4 regions of the Rosenbergiella sp. YN46 genome follow, and region 2 is predicted to be linked to each of the others. Evidence: predicted binding sites of a transcription regulator. Region 2 holds the regulator's gene; each other region holds the start of a gene.
What was found. Region 2 encodes LexA, which represses DNA repair genes until DNA is damaged. Its sites were predicted from a motif close to TNCTGTATGTACATACAGNA; they were not measured.
Positions count from the first base shown of each region.

Region 1: mutH (DNA mismatch repair endonuclease MutH) is a predicted target of LexA. The motif match lies at 2,632-2,651, and genes of this name have one in related genera.
Region 3: metR (HTH-type transcriptional regulator MetR) is a predicted target of LexA. The motif match lies at 1,830-1,849, and genes of this name have one in related genera.
Region 4: dinB (DNA polymerase IV) is a predicted target of LexA. The motif match lies at 2,540-2,559, and genes of this name have one in related genera.

Region 1 is NZ_JAZHEE010000010.1:18,498-23,690, forward strand. It holds gene V3W49_RS09975 (NADP(H)-dependent aldo-keto reductase) at 1-338, opposite strand, end outside; gene V3W49_RS09980 (YgdI/YgdR family lipoprotein) at 501-719, opposite strand; gene V3W49_RS09985 (TerC family protein) at 880-1,593, opposite strand; gene mutH (DNA mismatch repair endonuclease MutH) at 1,712-2,398, opposite strand; gene rppH (RNA pyrophosphohydrolase) at 3,085-3,615, shown strand; gene ptsP (phosphoenolpyruvate--protein phosphotransferase) at 3,628-5,193, shown strand, end outside.
Region 2 is NZ_JAZHEE010000003.1:281,904-287,096, reverse strand. It holds gene plsB (glycerol-3-phosphate 1-O-acyltransferase PlsB) at 1-916, opposite strand, end outside; gene V3W49_RS04680 (diacylglycerol kinase) at 1,147-1,515, shown strand; gene lexA (transcriptional repressor LexA) at 1,624-2,232, shown strand; gene dinF (MATE family efflux transporter DinF) at 2,320-3,654, shown strand; gene V3W49_RS04665 (CsbD family protein) at 3,712-3,921, shown strand; gene zur (zinc uptake transcriptional repressor Zur) at 3,939-4,454, opposite strand; gene V3W49_RS04655 (2OG-Fe dioxygenase family protein) at 4,799-5,193, shown strand, end outside.
Region 3 is NZ_JAZHEE010000028.1:31,252-36,444, reverse strand. It holds gene metE (5-methyltetrahydropteroyltriglutamate--homocysteine S-methyltransferase) at 1-1,645, opposite strand, end outside; gene metR (HTH-type transcriptional regulator MetR) at 1,881-2,834, shown strand; gene V3W49_RS17110 (carboxylate/amino acid/amine transporter) at 2,722-3,621, opposite strand; gene yigL (sugar/pyridoxal phosphate phosphatase YigL) at 3,732-4,538, opposite strand; gene pldB (lysophospholipase L2) at 4,566-5,193, opposite strand, start outside.
Region 4 is NZ_JAZHEE010000044.1:8,059-13,251, forward strand. It holds gene pepD (beta-Ala-His dipeptidase) at 1-1,433, shown strand, start outside; gene dinB (DNA polymerase IV) at 1,471-2,526, opposite strand; gene V3W49_RS20335 (aminoglycoside phosphotransferase family protein) at 2,711-3,517, shown strand; gene nqrM ((Na+)-NQR maturation NqrM) at 3,568-3,792, opposite strand; gene nqrF (NADH:ubiquinone reductase (Na(+)-transporting) subunit F) at 3,804-5,027, opposite strand; gene nqrE (NADH:ubiquinone reductase (Na(+)-transporting) subunit E) at 5,040-5,193, opposite strand, start outside.

The sequences.
Region 1 (5,193 bases), on a different contig from region 2:
GCTTCACGAATATTTTTACGATCCAGAATCTGGTTAGGGCGAATGCCGCTGTCGCTGTTGCGGGCCGGCCCGCTGACTTTAGAGGCGAGAACCAGCTTTTCGCGATTACCGCGCTTATGCAGCCAGTTGCCTACATAAGTTTCAGTCAACCCCTGGGTTTCCGGACGTGGCGGTACGGGATACATCTCCGCGACGTCGATCAGGTTTATTCCCTGCGCGATGGCATAGTCGAGCTGCTCGTGAGCATCGGCTTCGCTATTCTGCTCGCCGAAGGTCATGGTACCCATGCCCAGTCGGCTTATCTCCAGCGAGCTGTGAGGGATTCGGTGATAGTGCATTGCCGGTTTCCTTTTCTCTTTCTTGTGATAAGTTCTTGCGATGAGTTGTGTCGTAACGCGTCGGCGCACGTCCTGTAACCATGACAGAGCCAGCGCGAAAGGGGAAGAGGCAAGAGGAGAGGGAATAATAAAAAAGGCCAGCGCAGCTGACCTTTTATCATTTTACCGTTCAATGATTTGCGAAACATCATCGCGATTAATCTGCATTTCATTGCCCTGATTATCGCGATAGCTGACCAGCCCGGTATCTTCGTCGATTTGCGGTTTGCCTTCGGTCAGAATCATCCGACCGTCTTTGGTCGCCATGACGTAATCACTACTACAACCGGAAACAGCAAATACCATGCCGACGGCGGAAATTGCTACAGCCCATTTTTTCATTCTATTCTTCCTCAGCGAATTCTGTATGTGCCTATATTTTAGTAATAACCTGGCAAGATAGATTAAAAAAGGGGGCAAGTCTTAAAAACGGAATATTATTGTAAGAAAGTTCTCTGACAGCCGGGTAAAACGCAACAAAAGCGACGTTTTACCCGGCATCTCATAGTGGATTCTTCTTGTTACGCAGCAGATTCAGGCACTCGACCGCCATTGAGAAGAACATCGCGAAGTAGATGTAGCCTTTTGGTACTTCGATATTGAAGCTTTCCAGAATCAGGGTAAATCCCACCAGAATCAGGAAAGAGAGCGCCAGCATTTTCACCGAGGGATGCCTGTCGACAAACTCGCCGATGGGGCGGGCGGCGAACATCATCAGACCTACGGCAATCACCACGGCGGCCATCATAATAAACAGATGATCGGAAAGACCGACGGCGGTAATAACGGAATCAAGACTGAAGATAATATCCAACAGCATAATCTGGATAATTGCGCTCCAGAATGAGTGGACATTGGTTTTCATCTCTTCCCCGCCGCCTTCGATTGATTCATGCACCTCCATGCTGGCTTTCCAGATAAGGAACAGCCCCCCCATCAGCAGAATCAGATCCCGCGCTGAGATGGCTTCGTCAAACAGCGTGAACAGCGTTTGAGTCAGGTGGCTAAGCCAGGCGATGGAAGCCAGCAGCGCCAGACGCATCACCATGGCGCCCAGCAGCCCCAGACGGCGGGCTTTGTTCTGCTGATGTTTCGGAAGTTTCGCGACCACCAGCGAAAGGAAGATAATATTGTCGATTCCCAGAACGATCTCCAGCAGCGTCAGGGTACCGAGCGCCAGCCAGGCATTGGGATCCGTAATCCATGCAAATAACATTAAATATCCTGCCAAAAAAATATAATAGAACAAAAAATTGCCGGAATGTTTTATCCGCTGGCCTTGCGGCTTATCCGGAAAGCGTAAACTCTGATTATAAGCGCTGCCGCCCCCGCTTTTACAACAAGAAGTGGCGCGCCAGCAGCGCGGCGGTAAAAGGTTTCTTCAGATAAAAGCCGCGCGGACGGGTCAGAATAGTTTCACCGTGGGCACCGATAGCGTCGGTCAGCGCCTGACCGTTGGCGGCTTTGGGGCGTAATTGCAGCACTTCGCCGTGGCGTGCAGTGATGTGTTCGATCTGGCCCAGCACGATCATGTCCATTAACTCTTCCCAGTCGCGGCGTAACTGCATCTCTTCCTCTTCTGAAGGGCTCCACAGCAGCGGCGATCCCACCCGGCGTTCGGCCAACGGAATAGTGCGTTCGCCCTCAACCGGAACCCACAGCACGCGTTTGAGTTTGTGGCGTACGTGGCAGGTTTCCCAGACTACGCCGCTGTTACCGGTGAGCGGCGCGACGCAGACAAAAGTGGTTTCCAGCGGTCGTCCCTGCCTGTCGACAGGGATAGTTTTTAGCTCCACGCCGATAGCGGCGAAATCCTGTTCCGGTCTGCTGCCCGCGCTGGCGCCCAGCCAGATCTCAAGAAGGATCCCGATCCAGCCTTTATCGCGACGCAGATCCTTCGGCACCCTCAGCCCCGCCATCGCCCCCAGTTCCCCAAGGCTGTAGCCGGCAAGTTGCCGGGCCTGTTCCAGCAGCTGCGCTTCATTTTCCGGTGGATGACCTGGAGGGTGTAGTGATTCCATAAACGGCTCGACGAGGATGGTTAAAAAACAGACGCGCTTTCAGCTATCGGTGGAAAGAGTTTACTCTTTTGCGACTTTAAAAACCAATATGATGATTTATATGGTGTTTTGTTGTTTTTCCCGCGGCTGATTCGCCAGGCGTAGAGGGTTTTTCAATAATGGTCACCGACAATGAACAGGATCTTACACCGGGTTATCCACAGAAAAATGGGATAACTGAGGAAATCCTCCACTACTGTTTCGATTTACAGCCTTGACGGCGGCCGAAAAAGGAAAATCCAGGCGATTTATGTCTAACTTATTGACACGATCTGTGGATAAAAACGGCGCTGTTCGATCTTTCATCACTCCAGGAACGATGAGTGTGACGATCGTCACTAAATCTGCTGATAAGACATGTCTTATTGTTTTAATGTTATGATATATAATGAATTATTATCTGGTTGGGTTTGCGCAACTTTAGCCTCATGATAAGTTTTCCCGTGTTAATCAGCCAGTTCTGCACAGTGATATCCACAGAAAAAGTGAATAAAACCGCCGTGAAATACGCTCGCCTGTTTATAACCTTGATCTTATCTGTGAGTTATTCAATTGTTATACCTGTCGCGTCCCTGACATAGAGTGGTTTACCGCCTTTCGGGAGTATGAAACAATCGCTGTATTCAGGTTTATTTTGAGGTAGTCCAGTGATCGACGACGATGGCTACCGCCCGAATGTTGGTATCGTGATCTGTAACCGGCAGGGCCAGGTAATGTGGGCCAGACGTTTTGGCCAGCATTCCTGGCAGTTTCCCCAGGGGGGGATTAACCCTGGCGAATCTGCGGAACAGGCGATGTATCGGGAACTGTTCGAAGAGGTGGGGCTGCAACGTAAAGACGTGCGGCTGCTTGCCTCTACACGTAACTGGTTACGTTACAAATTACCGAAACGTTTGGTGCGTTGGGATACAAAGCCGGTTTGTATTGGCCAGAAGCAAAAATGGTTTCTTTTGCAGCTGATAAGCAATGACAGCGACATCAATATGCAAACCAGCAGCACGCCGGAGTTTGATGGCTGGCGGTGGGTGAGCTATTGGTATCCGGTACGCCAGGTAGTCTCATTCAAGCGCGATGTCTACCGCCGCGTGATGAAAGAGTTCTCGGGCGTTGTAATGCCCTTACAGGATGCGACATCGCAGCGCAACGCGTCCTCTGGATGGCGAAGAAAAAGAGGTTAAGCCACGCCCCGTATGCTCACTCAGTTACGAGAGATTGTCGAAAAGGTTGCCAGCGCCCCGCGTTTAAATGAGGCGCTGGAGATCATGGTTAACGACATCTGCAAGGTCATGAACACCGAGGTTTGCTCGGTTTATCTTGCCGACAGCGATCGCCATTGCTATTACCTGATGGCGACGCGCGGGCTGAAAAAGCCGCGTGGTCGCATTGTCACGCTGGCTTTCGACGAAGGTATTGTCGGTCTGGTGGGCAGGCTGGCGGAGCCGATAAACCTGGCGGATGCCCCAAAACATCCGAGCTTTAAATATGTACCGGGTGTTAAGGAGGAGCGTTTTCGCGCCTTCCTCGGGGTGCCGATTATTCAGCGTCGCCAGTTACTGGGGGTGCTGGTGGTGCAGCAGCGCGAGCTGCGCCAGTTCAACGAGACCGAGGAGTCCTTCCTGGTCACACTGGCCACCCAGATGGCCGCTATTCTTTCACAATCCCAGCTTACCTCTCTGTTCGGGCAGTATCGCCAGGCGCGCATTCGCGCGCTGCCAGCAGCGCCAGGCGTGGCGGTGGCTGAAGGCTGGATGGATACCACGCTGCCGCTGATCGAACAGGTGTCGGCGGCCTCCACGCTGGATATTTCCAGGGAGCGGGAACGGCTGGGCGAAGCGCTGGAAGAGGCGGGGGCCGAATTCCGCCGTTACAGCAAGCGCTTTAGCGGTGGAGCCCAGAAAGAGACGGCGGCGATCTTCGATCTCTATTCGCACCTGCTTTCCGATCCGCGACTGCGCCGCGAGCTGTATGACGAGGTGGATAAAGGCTCGGTGGCGGAGTGGGCGGTGAAAACGGTTATTGAAAAATTCGTCGAGCAGTTCTCTGCCCTGAGCGATGGTTATCTGAAAGAGAGGGCGGGCGATCTGCGCACCCTGGGACAACGCCTGCTGTTTTTCCTGGACGACACTATCCAGGGCCCCAACACCTGGCCTGCGCGTTTCGTACTGGTGGCGGACGAGCTTTCAGCGACGACTCTGGCTGAGCTGCCGCAGGATCGTCTGGTCGGGGTGGTGGTGCGCGACGGCGCGTCCAACTCCCACGCCGCCATTATGGTACGCGCGCTGGGTATCCCCACGGTGATGGGGGCCGATATTCAGCCGACCTTCCTGCATGAGCGAATGCTGATTGTTGACGGCTATCGCGGCGAAGTGCTGGTGGAGCCGGAGCCGGTGTTGATCGCCGAATATCAGCGTCTGATCAGCGAAGAGAACGAACTGAGCCGCCGGGCGGAAGATGGCGTAGAGCAACTGGCCTGTCTTGCCAGCGGCGAGCGGGTACAGGTGATGCTCAATGCCGGCCTTAGCCCCGAACATGAACAGAAGCTGGGCGCCTGGATTGACGGTATCGGCCTTTACCGCACCGAAATTCCCTTTATGTTGCAGAGCGGCTTCCCTTCGGAAGAGGAACAGGTGGCGCAGTATCAGGGCATGTTGCAGATGTTCCACGATAAGCCGGTCACGCTGCGAACCCTGGATGTGGGAGCCGATAAACAGCTGCCCTATATGCCTATCAGCGAAGAGAACCCTTGTCTGGGCTGG
Region 2 (5,193 bases):
GACAGGGCACGTAGACCAGCTCATGACCCTCGTGCGCCAACTGGCGAATTCGCTCGGCGTTGTGGACGTTAATGCCCTGGTAGAGCCGGTTCCAGGTGAAGCCCAGCACGCGATCGGTTGCGCGGATGGCTTCGTAAGAGAAGTTAGCCGCGATCTCTTCCATTAGCGCCACCGCATTCTGCTGGGCTTTCTCATGGGAGATCTTTTTGGTGCGCGCTTCGTCTTCCACCGCGCGGGCGATAGCCTTGGAGGAGAGCAACTTATTAAACAGATCCTGGCGAGCGGGCAGACGCGGCCCTACGGCAGCCAGACGCAGCCGCGAGAAGTGCATTCTGGCGATGCGTAGCAGCTTCTGGGCGATACGCTTGTCAGTGCCGTGTTCGGTAGCCATACGGCGCAGCGAAACCGGCGGAGAGAAACGCACAAAGCTGTCACGGCCAAGCCAGATGACCGCGAAGAACTTTTGAATGCCATTCAGATTACGCAGCGGCGGGTTGGCTTCCCCTTTCTCTTTGCCTGGCGAGCGGCCAAACATCACAGAGACAGGTACCATCTGCACATCAAGATTCGGATTGCTGCGGTGTAGATCCAGATAGTTATGGAATAGCTTAATGGACTCTTCTTTGGGGGTGTAGTAGGTGAAGACTCGAGGCCCGTCATGGGCGAACACGTAGCGCGGCAGGACGACGCCGTCCATTTCCAGCGGCTCCAGCGGGTCTGGCAGATCGTGGGCCAGACAGCTGGCGCGCAGCGTCAGTAAGTCCGCCTTCGAGTTATAGGGCAGAACGTACATAATAGGACGCGAAGTATCCAGGCCAAGTTCGGCACAGGGATCTGCCGGAATTGACTTGCTTTTTACCAGGATACTTAATGGTAAATTAAGGAGCTTGTATAAAAATCGGGACCAGCCTGACATAAACGATGTAAAGCCTCTGGTTAATCATGCAAATGCACCGCCAGAATACCAGAAACGGCACGGAATTTCTGCGGCACTACTATTCATCGAAGCGCTCTGGCGTTGACGCTGATTTTCGTCATACTGCCAGCGGCATTCGGTCTGGCTTTGTAAAACGGCCCGGGGGCACCCTTGCCGCGTTGATGTAACTGAACTATTTAGAGTGTATTTTTTGAAAAGGTTTCCATTACATGGCGAATAATACCACTGGTTTTACCCGTATCATTAAAGCTGCCGGCTATTCCTGGAAAGGTCTTAGCGCAGCGTGGCGTAACGAAGCGGCCTTCCGCCAGGAAGGGGTCGCTGCGGTTATCGCCATTATTGCGGCCTGCTGGCTGGACGTAGACGCCATCACGCGCGTACTGCTGATTGGCTCCGTCATGCTGGTCATGATCGTCGAAATTCTAAATAGCGCAATTGAAGCCGTCGTCGATCGCATCGGCAGCGAATATCACGAGCTTTCTGGTCGCGCTAAAGATATGGGGTCTGCCGCAGTGTTGCTGGCGATTATCGTCGCGATATTCACCTGGGTCACGCTACTCTGGCCGTATTTGCGGTAAAGCTTCAGGAAACGGAGAAAACGCTGATTTTTTACCGTGTTGTGGTTCCAAAATCGCCTTCTGCTGTATATACTCACAGCATAACTGTATATACACCCAGGGGGCGGAATGAAAGCGTTAACGGCCAGGCAGCAAGAGGTTTTTGATCTCATCAGGGAGCACATTAGCCAGACGGGAATGCCGCCCACTCGCGCGGAAATCGCGCAGCGACTGGGTTTCCGTTCGCCCAATGCCGCTGAAGAGCACCTGAAAGCACTGGCGCGTAAAGGGGTTATCGAGATCGTCTCTGGCGCTTCGCGCGGTATCCGTCTGCTGCATGAAGAAGAAGAGGGGCTGCCGCTGGTTGGGCGCGTTGCAGCAGGCGAGCCGCTGCTGGCCCAGCAGCATATCGAAGGCCACTATCAGGTGGATCCTTCTCTGTTTAAGCCAGGCGCAGACTTTCTGCTACGCGTGAGCGGCATGTCGATGAAGGATATCGGCATTATGGACGGCGACCTGCTGGCGGTGCACAAAACCCAGGAGGCGCGTAACGGTCAGGTTATCGTGGCCCGTATTGAGGATGAAGTTACGGTTAAACGACTGAAGAAACAGGGAAATACCGTACAGTTGCTGCCGGAAAACAGTGAGTTCGAACCTATCGTGGTCGATCTGCGTGAACAGAATTTCACCATTGAAGGGCTGGCCGTCGGGGTGATTCGCAACGGCGAATGGCTCTGATTTTTTAACTGCATCCTCCTGTTGACGCGTCCGCTCCGGGCGCGTCTTTGTTTTACATTCTCCTGACGGCACAACCGGATAATGGCAATGCCCCTTTTCCAGAAAACCGATAAAGCATTATGGCGGCTGGCGCTGCCGATGATTTTTTCCAACGTCACGGTGCCGCTGCTTGGGCTGGTGGACACCGCGGTTATTGGCCATCTCGACTCGCCGGATTATCTGGGCGGCGTGGCGATTGGCGCAACGGCTACCAGCTTTCTGTTTATGCTGCTCCTGTTCCTGCGAATGAGCACTACCGGCTTTGCGGCTCAGGCATGGGGCGCGAAGAATGCGCCGGCCCTGGCCAGAGCGCTGGTGCAGCCGCTGATGCTGGCGCTGATCGCCGGTGCGTTGATTGTGGCGTTACGTATCCCACTTATTGAACTGGCGCTGGCTATTGTCGGCGGCAGCGAACAGGTGTTGCACCAGGCGCAACGCTTTCTGACCATTCGCTGGCTGAGCGCGCCGGCGACGCTGGCTAACCTGGTGCTGCTGGGCTGGCTGCTGGGCGTGCAGTACGCCCGGGCGCCGGTTATTTTGCTGGTGGTGGGAAATTTGCTGAATATCCTGCTGGATCTCTGGTTCGTGGTGGGTCTGCACATGAACGTGCAGGGGGCTGCGCTGGCGACGGTGATTGCTGAATATGCGACGCTGCTTATCGGGCTGATTATGGTATGGCGAGTGCTGCGGCTGCGCGGCATTTCGATGGATATGCTGAAACAGGCCTGGCGTGGAAATATCCGCCGTCTGCTGGCGCTTAATCGCGACATTATGCTGCGTTCGCTGCTGCTTCAGCTCTGCTTTGCCGGTATGACTATCTGCGGCGCGCGCCTCGGCAGTGAGATTGTGGCGATCAACGCGGTGTTGATGACGATGCTGACCTTTACCGCCTATGCGCTGGATGGCTTCGCCTATGCGGTAGAAGCCCATTCCGGGCAGGCCTTTGGTGCGCGCAGCAGCGGTCAGTTACTGAGTGTATGGCGGGCCGCCTGTCGTCAGGCAGGACTGGTGGCGCTGTGCTTCGCCGCAGTCTATGCCCTGGCAGGTCAACAGATCGTGGCGCTGTTGACTTCAATCCCTGAACTTCAGACGCATGCTGATCGCTACCTGTTCTGGCAGGCGGTGCTGCCGCTGGTAGGCGTCTGGTGTTATTTGCTGGACGGCATGTTTGTGGGGGCGACCCGCGGCGCGGAAATGCGTAACAGTATGGCGGTTGCTGCGCTGGGATTTGGGTTGACGCTACTAACGCTGCCGTGGCTGGGCAATCATGGTTTGTGGCTGGCTATGGCGGTATTCCTGGGGCTACGCGGCCTTTCTCTGGGCTGGATCTGGCGTCGTCACTGGCGTAACGATACCTGGTTCAGGGTACCGGGCCATGAGTGAGCCTGCACGGCTATAATGAGTACTGAGTCATGCTGAATCCGACACGGGAGGTAAGCGATGCTCAAAGATGAAATAGAAGGCGGCTGGCGACGCCTGGTAGGCAGGGCCCGTGAAGCCTGGGGAAGAATCACCGACGATGACGGTGCTATCGCCAGCGGTCGTCACGAGCGGCTCATCGGTCGACTTCAGCAGCGCTATGGCTATGCCAGAGCCCAGGCTGAAAAAGAGGTTACCCGATGGGAAAAGCATCATGATTATCACTGGTAGCCAGAGCGCGGGCGAGTTTACCGCCCGCGTTTTTTAACGGCTACGCTATGGTCGTGCTGGCAGGCTTCGCGATTGCGGCAGGCTTCTACTTCGGCGCAGGGCGCGCACAGGCCGTGGGCTTCTATCACATTATGATGCAGGGCAAAACCGTTTCCCGCCGCCAGCTTGTGCATTATTTCCTCAACGCCTTCCGCGCTCTCTTCCCTGACCGATCCGCAGCGATCGCAGATAAACATGGCGGAAGTATGCGTCGGTTCATCGAAGTGATGGCACAGCACGTAGCTGTTGGTGGACTCCACTTTATGCACAAAGCCCTGTTCCAGCAGAAAATCCAGCGCCCGATATACGGTGGGCGGCTTGGCCTGTGGCTCGCTGGCCTTCAGTAGGTCGAGCAGATCGTAAGCGCTGATGGAACCATCCTGCAGCGCCATCAGGCGCAGTACTTCAAGGCGCTGAGGCGTCAGTCGCACGTTGCGCTGTTGGCACAGTTTCTCTGCGCGCGCCAGCACGTCTTGCTGTGTCGTCATAACCATCAGTCAGCCTCTTATTACGGAATATTGTTCGATTTTATCATGAACCCGGTAAAACGCCGACAGCCTGAGCGCTATCGAGGCTCGGAGTGTGATTCAATGCATCCACCTCCGGGGCCTGGGCCACTACCGGCAAAATGGTTAACCAGTTTTATTTCATGATGAAAGGCGATTTTGTCATATATATTTCTGTAAATGCGATCTGTTTTCTTTTGATATATCGCATATTGTTATTTTGGTAGCATTATTTACTGAACCCTCTTTGACCGTATTTGGGCGGCTGACTACCCTGATTTAGGGCATTTTTTATTCACCCGTCATGATTCTTATAAAAGAGGGAAGTAAGAATGTTACAAAAGCATGAGTCTGTCCTGCATCTCACCTGCCTGAGTCAGGTTTCTGTCGCCCAACTGGCGCCCACATTCGCTACGCTGCCTGCCACATCGCACGCTGATGGCAAGTACCGTCTGCGTCGCTACTCCGTCGTTCGCTTTCTGCATGGCGAAGTGGAACCGCTTGATAAGCATGATTTTGTCCAGTCCAGCGACATTAACCGCTTTCAGGGTAATGTGGTACGACGCTTCGAACCGCTGGAGCCTGACACGCTGAAAAGCGACGGTCTGCGCGAGGTTTGCCAGCTGTTTGTGGCAAGCAACGGCCTGCCGGACGGCCAGGAGATAGAGATTCACCAGATGCGCGTGACCGCCATTTACGATGAGACTCAGGTGGCGCCGGAAGGGAT
Region 3 (5,193 bases), on a different contig from region 2:
TTACCGGCTTGTCGGTCAGAGACTGGGCATAAGTCGCCCACTCAACGGTAATAGGTTCCGGGCGGCTGATGTCTCCGATCACAATCGGCGGCTTCACGCAGCGGGAGCCGTAGCTCTGTACCCAGCCATTCTGGGTAAAGACGAAACCATCCAGATGTTCGCCAAAGTATTCGACCATGTCGTTACGCTCGGCTTCTCCATGCACCAGGACATCCAGCCCCAGACGCTCCTGTTCCTGAATGGCCTGTTTGATGTGCTCTGCGATACCGGTACGGTAGTTGCCGGCATCCAGGCGCCCCTTTTTGAAGTCCAGGCGCAGGCCGCGGATCTCAGTGGTCTGTGGAAATGAGCCAATGGTGGTTGTCGGCCAGGCGGGCAGCTTAAAGCGCGCACGCTGGGCCTCCGCCCGAACCGGATAAGGATTAGTGCGCTGGCTGTCGCGTCCGCTGATAGCGGCCAGCCGCTTCGCTACCGCAGCGTTATGTACCCTGCTGGAGTGGCGACGAGCCTGAATCGGCGCGCTCCATTCACTGATGGCGGCACTGTCACCGCTGTTCAGCGCATCGCGCAGCAGGCTAAGCTCGTGGCACTTCTGTAGCGCGAACGCAAACCAGCTTTTCACCTCCTCGTCCAGGCGGGTTTCCACACTGAGATCGATGGGGCTGTGCAGCAGTGAGCAGGACGATCCCACCCACAGCTCACGTTTACCGATGAGGCCTTTAATCTGCGCCTGTTTTTCCGTCAGATCGGCGCGCCAGACGTTACGACCGTTCACCAGCCCCGCAGAGAGCAGCCAGTCGGCTGGCAGGCGTTGGTGCAGGATATTCACATCATCGCGGCCATGAACCAGATCGACGTGCAACCCCTGCACCGGCAGCGTGGCAATGGTTTCCAGATTCGGTGTAATACCTTCAAAGTAGGTGGTCAGCAGTAGTTTGACCTGACCCGCCAGCGCCTGATAGGCAGGCTGGTAAGCATCCAGCCATTCGCGAGGCAGCTCCAGCACCAGTGCCGGTTCATCAATCTGTACCCAGTCGATACCGCGTTTCGCCAGCTCAGCCAGTACCTGCTGATAAACGGGCAGAAGCTCCTGTAGCAGCGACAGGCGATCGAAGGCTTCGCCTTTAACCTTGCCCAGCCACAGATACGTCACCGGCCCCAGCAGCACTGGCTTCACGCTGTGGCCCAGAGCCAGCGCCTCGTCCACTTCCTCCAGTAACTGAGTCCAGGCCAGGCGGAAATTCTGGCCACGAGTGAATTCCGGCACGATGTAGTGGTAGTTGGTGTTAAACCACTTGGTCATTTCCGACGCCGCCGCAGGTTCGCCGCTCGGCGCACGACCGCGGGCGATACGAAACAGGGTATCGATATCAATCTGACCATCGGCATTCTGGTGACGCGCCGGTACATTTCCCAGCATCAGGCTGGTGGTCAACACCTGATCGTACCAGGCGAAATCCCCCACCGGCAGCAGATCGATACCGGCGTCTTTCTGCTGCTGCCAGTGGCGGGCGCGCAGTTCACGACCGGTTTCCAGCAGCGCTTCACGGCTGCTGTTGCCGGCCCAGTAGCTCTCTTGCGCTTTCTTCAGTTCGCGATGCAGGCCTACACGGGGGAAGCCAAGGGTATGGTTGCGGATGGTCATTGTCTTATCGCCTCTTATGATGGAATCCACGGTATTTCGGACTACAGAAAGGCGGTAAGGATGCGTATCTCCAGGAGCTTATTAAGTAAGTAACCGGAGTAAGCAGACGCAGCCAACGCATCTGTAGGTCGAAAGACAATGGATTTTTAGCCGTCCAGATGTTTACACATCCATATTTCCCCGATACTGTATATTCCTCAAGCGCAAAATGTTCATGCCGAAGTGAAGGACTTTCATGATTGAGATAAAACACCTGCGTACGCTACTGGCCCTGCGCAACAACGGCTCCCTGGCCGGTGCGGCCGCCACACTGCATCAGACGCAGTCGGCGCTCTCGCATCAGTTAGGCTCCCTGGAACAGCGACTCGGCTTTCGCCTTTTCGTCCGTAAAAGCCAGCCGCTGCGCTTTACGCCCCAGGGCGAGATTCTGTTGCGCCTGGCAGAGCAGGTGTTGCCGCAAATCGGCCAGGCGCTTCAGGCCTGCCATGAACCGCAGCAGACCCGGCTACGGATCGCCATTGAATGCCACAGCTGTATTCAATGGCTGGCGCCAGCGCTGGAGGTATTCCGCCAGCAGTGGCCTGAAGTAGAGATGGATTTTCGTTCCGGCGTAACCTTCGATCCCCAACCTGCCCTGCAGCAGGGAGAGCTGGATCTGGTTCTCACTTCTGATATTCTGCCACGCAGCGGCCTTCACTATTCGCCGATGTTCGATTTCGAGGTACGTCTGGTGCTGGCTACCAACCATCCGCTGGCGGGCGAATCACAAATTCAGCCTTCCGATCTCAGCGACGAAACCCTGCTGATTTATCCGGTACAGCGCAGCCGCCTGGATATCTGGCGCCACTTCCTGCAGCCAGCGGGTATCAGCCCGGGGCTTAAGCACGTGGACAATACGTTGTTGTTGATTCAGATGGTGTCAGCGCGGATGGGCATCGCCGCCCTGCCGCACTGGGTGGTGGAAAGTTTTGAACGCCAGGGACTGGTGGTGACAAAAACCCTGGGCCAGGGGCTGTGGAGCCGGCTCTACGCCGCCGTGCGCGACGGCGAGCAGCGTCAACCGGTAACCCAGGCCTTTATTCGCTCGGCGCGCAATCACGCCTGCGATCACCTGCCGTTTGTGCGGAGTGCGGAGCGACCCAACGGCGATGTACCCACAGAGAAAGCACTATCACCGTTCCTCCAGTAAGAAAACTCGGCCAGTGGGGCTGCTGCTGCCAGATAGCCAGATTCACCAGTAGCCCCGCCGGAACATGCATATTGTTCATGATCCCCAGGGTTCCCGCATCCACCTGAGTGGCACCGTAGTTCCACATAAAGTAGCCAAGGCCCGAGGCCACCACGCCAAGCCATACCAGAATGCCCCACTGTAACGACGTTTCCGGAAGCTTCTGGGGATTACCCAGAACGCCCCAGACCAGTAATGCGACGATAAACGCCCCCAGATAGAACCATGAAAAGGCGCAGTGCTGCGGCATCGGGTCGACCTCCATCATTCGCTTATAACCCACCATGCCAATGGCGAAACTAATGTTGGACAGCTGAACCAGCAACAGTCCGGTCCAGAAGTGGTCGCTGACGTGGTCATAGCGGATAATTGCCGCCCCCACCACTGCCAGTAACGCGCTCAGCACATAGCCCCAGCGCAGCCCTCGGCCGCTAATCAAATCATAAATCAGCGTGATATACAGCGGTGTCAGGACGGTAAACAGCAGGAATTCCGATACCGTCAGATACAGATAAGCCTGGAAGCTCAGCAGGTACATAATCCCCAACTGCATCGCGCCTACCAGCATATACAGCCCCAGGGTTTTCAGGCGATAGCCGCGGACGCGCAGAAACGGAAGAAACACCAGCGCTGCCAGCCCCACCCGCATCAGCACGGAAAAGTAGCTGTCTACATGACCGGCAAGGTATTCGCCGATCAGGCTAAAGGAAAATGCCCACAAAATTGTGGTAATGATGAGTAATGCCAAAATTAACGGCCTCTTCGCCGGGAAAAGAGGCCATTGTAGCGAAGCCTACTGGCGCAGGCGCGACTATTTGGTTGACAAGTGACCAGAAATAACCCAATCACATTGCTAAGTCAGTCATTGCCCAGGCAGAGTCGGCGCAGATAATGTGGCACGGCGTTATCGCCATTGGTGCCGATCACTTCCAGCTCCGGCAACAGATCCTTCAGACGCTGGTGAGCATTTCCCATAATGCAGCCCTTGCCGGCCATGGTCAGCATTTCTTTATCGTTCATGCCGTCGCCAAAAGCGATACAGTCCGCAAGCGAATAGCCCATGCCGTTCGCTACCGCTTCCAGAGCGTGACCTTTCGAAACGCCACCGGCCATCACTTCCAGACAGGTAATAGTAGAAAAGCTGACGTTCACCCGATCGCCCCAGCGCGCATTAATCGCCTGCTCCAGCGGCAGCAGCTTGTCGTGATCTTCACAGGTGAAAAAGACTTTACTCACACCTTCCGGCGCCAGCAGGCCTGGTTGGTAAACGTTATAGCGGAACACCGCCTCCTGAAAATATTTCATATCTTCCGGACGATGCCGGCTGATAAACCATTCGTCGTCACGATAGACATTAGTGACGATTGCAGGATCCTGATACTTCATGGCGAACAGGTCGCTGGCGATCTCTTGATCCAGATTATGGGAGAAGATCAGTTTACCGTCGGCATCATGCACCCGGGCACCGTTAGAGGTGATCATGCAGGCGCGAATCCCCAGGCCGTCGCGGATCTGCCCGACATCGATATAGTGGCGTCCGGTCGCGAAAACAAAGTGCAGACCGCGTTCGGTCAGCAGTTGCAGCGTCTCCCGAGCGTAAGGAGAAAGGCGGTGATCGGGGGACAGCAGCGTGCCGTCCAGATCGGACGCAATAATTGGGTACATAAAGAAAACTCTACCTTATTTATCAAATCATTCATTGTGGCGGTCGAAAAAATCGACAATGGCATTCAGCGCCTCGGCTCGCATAGCGTCCTTTTCAAACAGGATCTCGTGCCATGCGCCGTTAATCATTAACGGCTTTTCCCCCTCACAGGGAGCTCCCGCATCGGCCCGCAGTTCGCAGAAACGATCGTGCATGCGGTTATCCACCACCCGATCGTCTTCCGCCTGTATCAGCAGCATGGGCGTTGTTGTCTCAGCGGCCCCAGCCAGCACCTGCTCCCCGGCCAGAATGCCTTCACGCACCCAGTGCCAGGTAGGGCCGCCCACCCGCAGCCCGGGTTCATCGGCGTAAAACCGTAGATTGCGACGATAGCGAATCCGGCTATGGGTTAGCACGTTCAGCGCGAACGGCAGCGGACGCCAGCGACCGGTTCCGATCGCATAATCCTCCCGCACCCGCTGATGCCCTTCCGCCCAGTCCAGCAGATGACGCACCATCCAGTCCGGGAGCCGGATGATGATACCAAACATCGGCGCGCAGAGCGCCACGGCATCAAATGCGCGGGGATTACGCTGCAAAAACAGCGTGGTGATAGCGCCCCCCATTGAGTGGGCCAGCGCATAGCGCTTACGCCACGGGCCTTGCGCAATTTCG
Region 4 (5,193 bases), on a different contig from region 2:
CGCAGCCGCTGTGGGATATTTTCGCCAAAATCTGTTCCATTCCTCACCCTTCCTACCACGAAGAGCAACTGGCACAGCATATTCTCGACTGGGCGAAAGAGAAGGGCCTGCACGCGGAACGCGATCGGGCCGGTAATATTTTGATCCGCAAGGCGGCGACGCCGGGCATGGAGAACCGCAAGCCGGTAGCGCTCCAGGCGCATCTGGATATGGTTCCCCAGAAAAACAACGATACTGAGCACGACTTCACCAAAGATCCCATCCGCCCTTATATCGACGGCGAATGGGTCAAAGCGCGCGGCACAACGCTGGGCGCCGATAATGGCATCGGTATGGCCTCGGCGCTGGCGGTGCTGGCAGATGACAGCGTTGAGCACGGCCCGCTGGAAGTGCTGCTGACTATGACCGAAGAAGCGGGCATGGACGGCGCCTTTGCGCTGCAGCCCAACTGGTTGCAGGCGGAGATTCTGATCAACACCGACTCCGAAGAAGAAGGGGAGATCTATATGGGTTGCGCCGGCGGCGTTGACGCTATCTCTACCCTGCCCCTGACCCGTGAAGCGCTGCCCGACGGTTTCGAAACCGTTAAGCTGACCCTGAAAGGGCTAAAAGGCGGTCACTCCGGTGCCGAAATCCACCTGGGACTGGGCAATGCCAACAAACTGCTGGCCCGTTTCCTGCGCGAACAGGCGCCGCGGTTGGATCTGCGTCTTATCGACTTTACCGGCGGCACATTGCGTAACGCCATCCCGCGCGAAGCCTTTGCCACTCTGGCGGTCAGCAAAGCCCAGGCGCAGGAGCTGAAACAGCAGGTCGCCGATTATCTGGCGGTGCTGCAAAATGAGCTCTCTCAGGTTGAGAAAAACCTGACTATTCAGTTGGAGCCGGTTCACGCGGAACATCAACCGCTGGACAAACAGAGCCGCGATACCTTCCTGAACCTGCTGAACGCCACGCCGAACGGCGTTATTCGCAACTCCGACGTAGTGAAAGGGGTGGTGGAAACTTCCCTGAACCTGGGCGTGGTCACCACGGAAGGCGACAAGGCGCAGATTATCTGCCTTATTCGTTCACTTATCGACAGCGGCAAAGATTACGTGGTGAGCATGCTCGCTTCCCTCAATGCGCTGGCAGGCGCCACGCTCGAAGCGAAAGGCAGCTATCCAGGCTGGCAACCGGATGACAAATCGCCGGTAATGCAGCTGGTGCGCGAAACCTATCAGCGCCTGTTTAACAAGACGCCGAACATCATGGTGATTCATGCCGGTCTGGAATGCGGCCTGTTCAAGAAACCTTATCCGGAAATGGATATGGTCTCTATCGGGCCAACCATTACCGGCCCGCACTCGCCGGATGAGCAGGTTCATATCGAAAGCGTGGGTCAGTACTGGAAACTACTGACCGAACTTTTGAAATCCATTCCTGCGAAGTAAGCAGTTACCCACCGGCTCCCGAGGGAGCCGGTCTGCTTTATAGCCCCAGCACTAACTGGCGCTCCAGTTCCGGCGCCAGAAGCGTGACGTGCAGCCCCACCAGCCGAACACCGCGCCCCCCGCGTCGCTCGTCCCAGGTTTTACGCGCCGTCGCCAGAAGATCCTCTTTATTTAATCGCGGCCAGACGTGCTCCTGAGTCGTTAGCTGGAAATCAGCAAATTTCAGCTTAACGCCCTGGCGGGCAATTAGCAGATCTGGTTTCACCTTAGCCAGCCGCCTTTCCAGTTCAGGATAGAGCCGTTCAATGATCTCTGCACACTCATGCCATTCATGAATATCCTGAGCCAGCGTGCGCTCCACGCCAACCGATTTACGCAATCGGTCAGTGTTTACTGCGCGTGGATCAACGCCGTGGCTGCGTTCCCACAGTACCCGACCAAACTTGCCAAAACGCTTAAGCAGCATGGCAAGATCGCTGCGCTGCACGTCGGCGCAGGTACGCAATCCCATCTCCTCCAGGCGTGCCGCCGTCACTTTCCCTACCCCGGGAATTTTGGCAAGTTTCAGCCCGGCCAGAAAATCGCCCATCGATTCCGGCGTGATCACATACTGGCCATCTGGCTTATTCAGATCGGATGCTATTTTGGCCAGAAACTTAATCGGCGCTACCCCGGCCGAGGCCGTAAGATTCAGCTCCCGGGCGATGGTGGCGCGAATTTCTTTGGCCATCAGCGTAGCGGAGCCGTGGCAGTGCGGACTGTCGGTCACATCCAGATAGGCTTCGTCCAGCGACAGTGGTTCAATGCACGAAGTATAGCGACTAAAGATTTCCCGGATATGGGCGGACGCCTCTTTATAAGCATCGAAACGCCCCGGCAGTAGAGTCAGGTGCGGGCAGAGTTTAAGCGCCATGGCGGTGGGCATGGCGCTGCGTACGCCATATTTACGCGCCGGATAGTTGGCGGTGCTGATAACGCCGCGCCGCTCCCGGCTGCCGCCGATGGCCAGCGGAATATCACGCAGCGCCGGGTTATCCCGCATCTCGACGGCTGCGAAAAAGCAGTCCATATCGACATGAATAATCTTGCGCATAGTTTACCACCACAACTGTATATGCATACAGGATAGAAAAAGATACGCCGGACTGCAACGCTTTCCCGCCACTATCGGCGGCAAGAATACGCCTTCTCCGGCGCACTGGGGTGAAAAAGGATAAGAAGTCAGAAGATTAGAAAAATCTCGTTGCCAGGTGACAGGAACAGTAAAATAGCAGCTAATGGACAAAAATAACTCACGACTCAACGAACTTCATCAACGCTGGCGACTCACCGCCGATGGCGCTCCGTTTCGCACCCACAGTAGTCTGCTCCAGCCAGTGTTATACCGCGGACTGCCCGCCATGGTGAAGATAGCCCTGTGCCAGGAAGAGTACCAGGGCGGTCTGGTGATGCAATTCTGGAACGGCGAAGGCGCGGCCCGGGTCTACCAGCGGGACGACGAGGCGCTACTGCTGGAACGCGCTGCCTGTCGGCGAACGCTAATCGGGATGGTCGCCGCAGGCAAAGACGACGAAGCAACCCGAATTCTCTGTGACGCGGTTAATCGCCTGCACCGACACAAGGCCCCACAATCATTATTCCTGACGCCGCTAAAGCGGCGACTGGCCGCCCTGGAACAGGCCACCGCCGCCCCTTACCCGCATGCGGCGGCCATTGCCAGAGAATTGTTAAGCGATCCTCATCCCTCTGTTGTACTACACGGCGATATTCACCATGCCAATATTATCGATGCGCAACGAGGCTGGATCGCCATCGACCCCAAAGGACTGTCAGGCGAACGAGGATACGACTTCGCCAATATTTTGTGTAACCCTGACGAGGCGACAGCGCTGACTCCCGGACGACTGCTACGCCAGACAGAGATTATCGCCGAATGCAGCGCTCTTGACCGCCAACGACTGCTGGCATGGGTGGCGGTTCACGCCGCGCTTTCAGCCGCGTGGCTGGAGGAAGAGGGCGCCGCTCCCGGCTGGAGACTGAGCGTTTCACAGACGGCTATGGCGCTGTTAAAGAAGAAAGGTTAACGCAATAAAAAGAAAAGGCCCGGACATTCTCCGGGCCTTTCGTCATCGGGTTACAGAATCCGATCCTGCTCCAGCTTCTGCCGACGCTGTGCCGCCGCCATTCGCGCCTTACGGGCATCGCAAGGCTCCGGACAGTCGCACACCTTCTCAAGGCCCAGCGAACTAATGCCTCCACAGCTACCCTGCAGCGACTTACGCTTCACAATATAGCCCAGCGACATACCCAGAATCACCAGGGCGAAGATGGCGAAGCTCGCCAGAAATACCGTTAGCATTTCGGCCTCCATCAACCGCCGAAGTCGTCGAGCAGGATGTTTTCATCCTCCACGCCGAGATCCTTCAGCATTTTAATCACCGCCGCGTTCATTACCGGCGGCCCACACATATAGAACTCACAATCTTCCGGCGCCGGATGATCGCGCAGATAGTTCTCATACAGAACATTGTGGATGAAGCCTGTATGACCCGTCCAGTTATCCTCTTCCAGCGGTTCGGAAAGCGCGACATGGAAGGTGAAATTCGGATTTTCACGAGCCAGTTGTTCGAACTCATCCTGGTAGAACATTTCACGCAGCGAACGGGCGCCATACCAGAAGCTAATCTTACGCTTGCTGCCCAGACGTTTAAGCTGATCGAAGATATGGGAACGCATCGGCGCCATACCCGCACCACCACCGATGAAGACCATTTCGGCGTCGGTCTCTTTGGCGAAGAATTCGCCAAACGGGCCAGAGATGGTCACCTTATCGCCCGCCTTCAGCGACCAGATATAGGAAGACATAATCCCCGGCGCCACATCAGGCAGGCGTGGCGGCGGAGTGGCGATACGCACGTTGAGCATAATAATGCCCTTCTCTTCCGGATAGTTCGCCATGGAGTAAGCGCGCACTACCTGCTCTTTGCTTTCAGAGACGTAGCGGAACAGATTGAACTTGTCCCAGTCTTCACGGTATTCATCCGGTACGTCGAAGTCTGCATAAGCGACCTTATGGGGCGGGCATTCGATCTGAATGTAGCCCCCGGCACGGAATGGCACCACTTCCCCTTCCGGAATCTTCAGCTTCAGCTCTTTGATAAAGGTGGCCTTGTTATCGTTAGAGATAACCTCACATTCCCACTTCTTCACCCCAAAGATCTCTTCCGGCAGCTCCAGCTTCATATCGCGTTTTACCGCGACCTGACAGGCCAGACGACAGCCCTCTTTGGCTTCGCGTTTAGTGATGTGCGAAAGCTCGGTCGGCAGGATGTCGCCGCCGCCCTCTTTCACCGTGACCCGGCACTGGCCACAGGAGCCGCCACCGCCACAGGCGGAGGAGATAAAAATCCCCTGCTCGGCCAGGGTGTTAAGCAGCTTACCGCCAGCCGGCGAATGGAACTGTTTGTCCGCCTCGTTATTAATCTCAATCAGCACGTCGCCGGAATTAACCAGCTTCGATCGGGCAAAGATAATCAGCAGCGCCAGCGCCAGTACGATTAGCGTAAACATGACTACGCCAAGAATAATTTCCATCTGTTACGCCCCTTATAGCTGCACACCGGAGAATGACATAAAGCCCAGCGCCATCAGTCCGGTGGTGATAAAGGTGATCCCAAGCCCGCGCAGCCCTGCCGGCACGCTGGAGTACTTCATCTTTTCACGAATCCCTGCCAGCGCGACTATCGCCAGCATCCAGCCC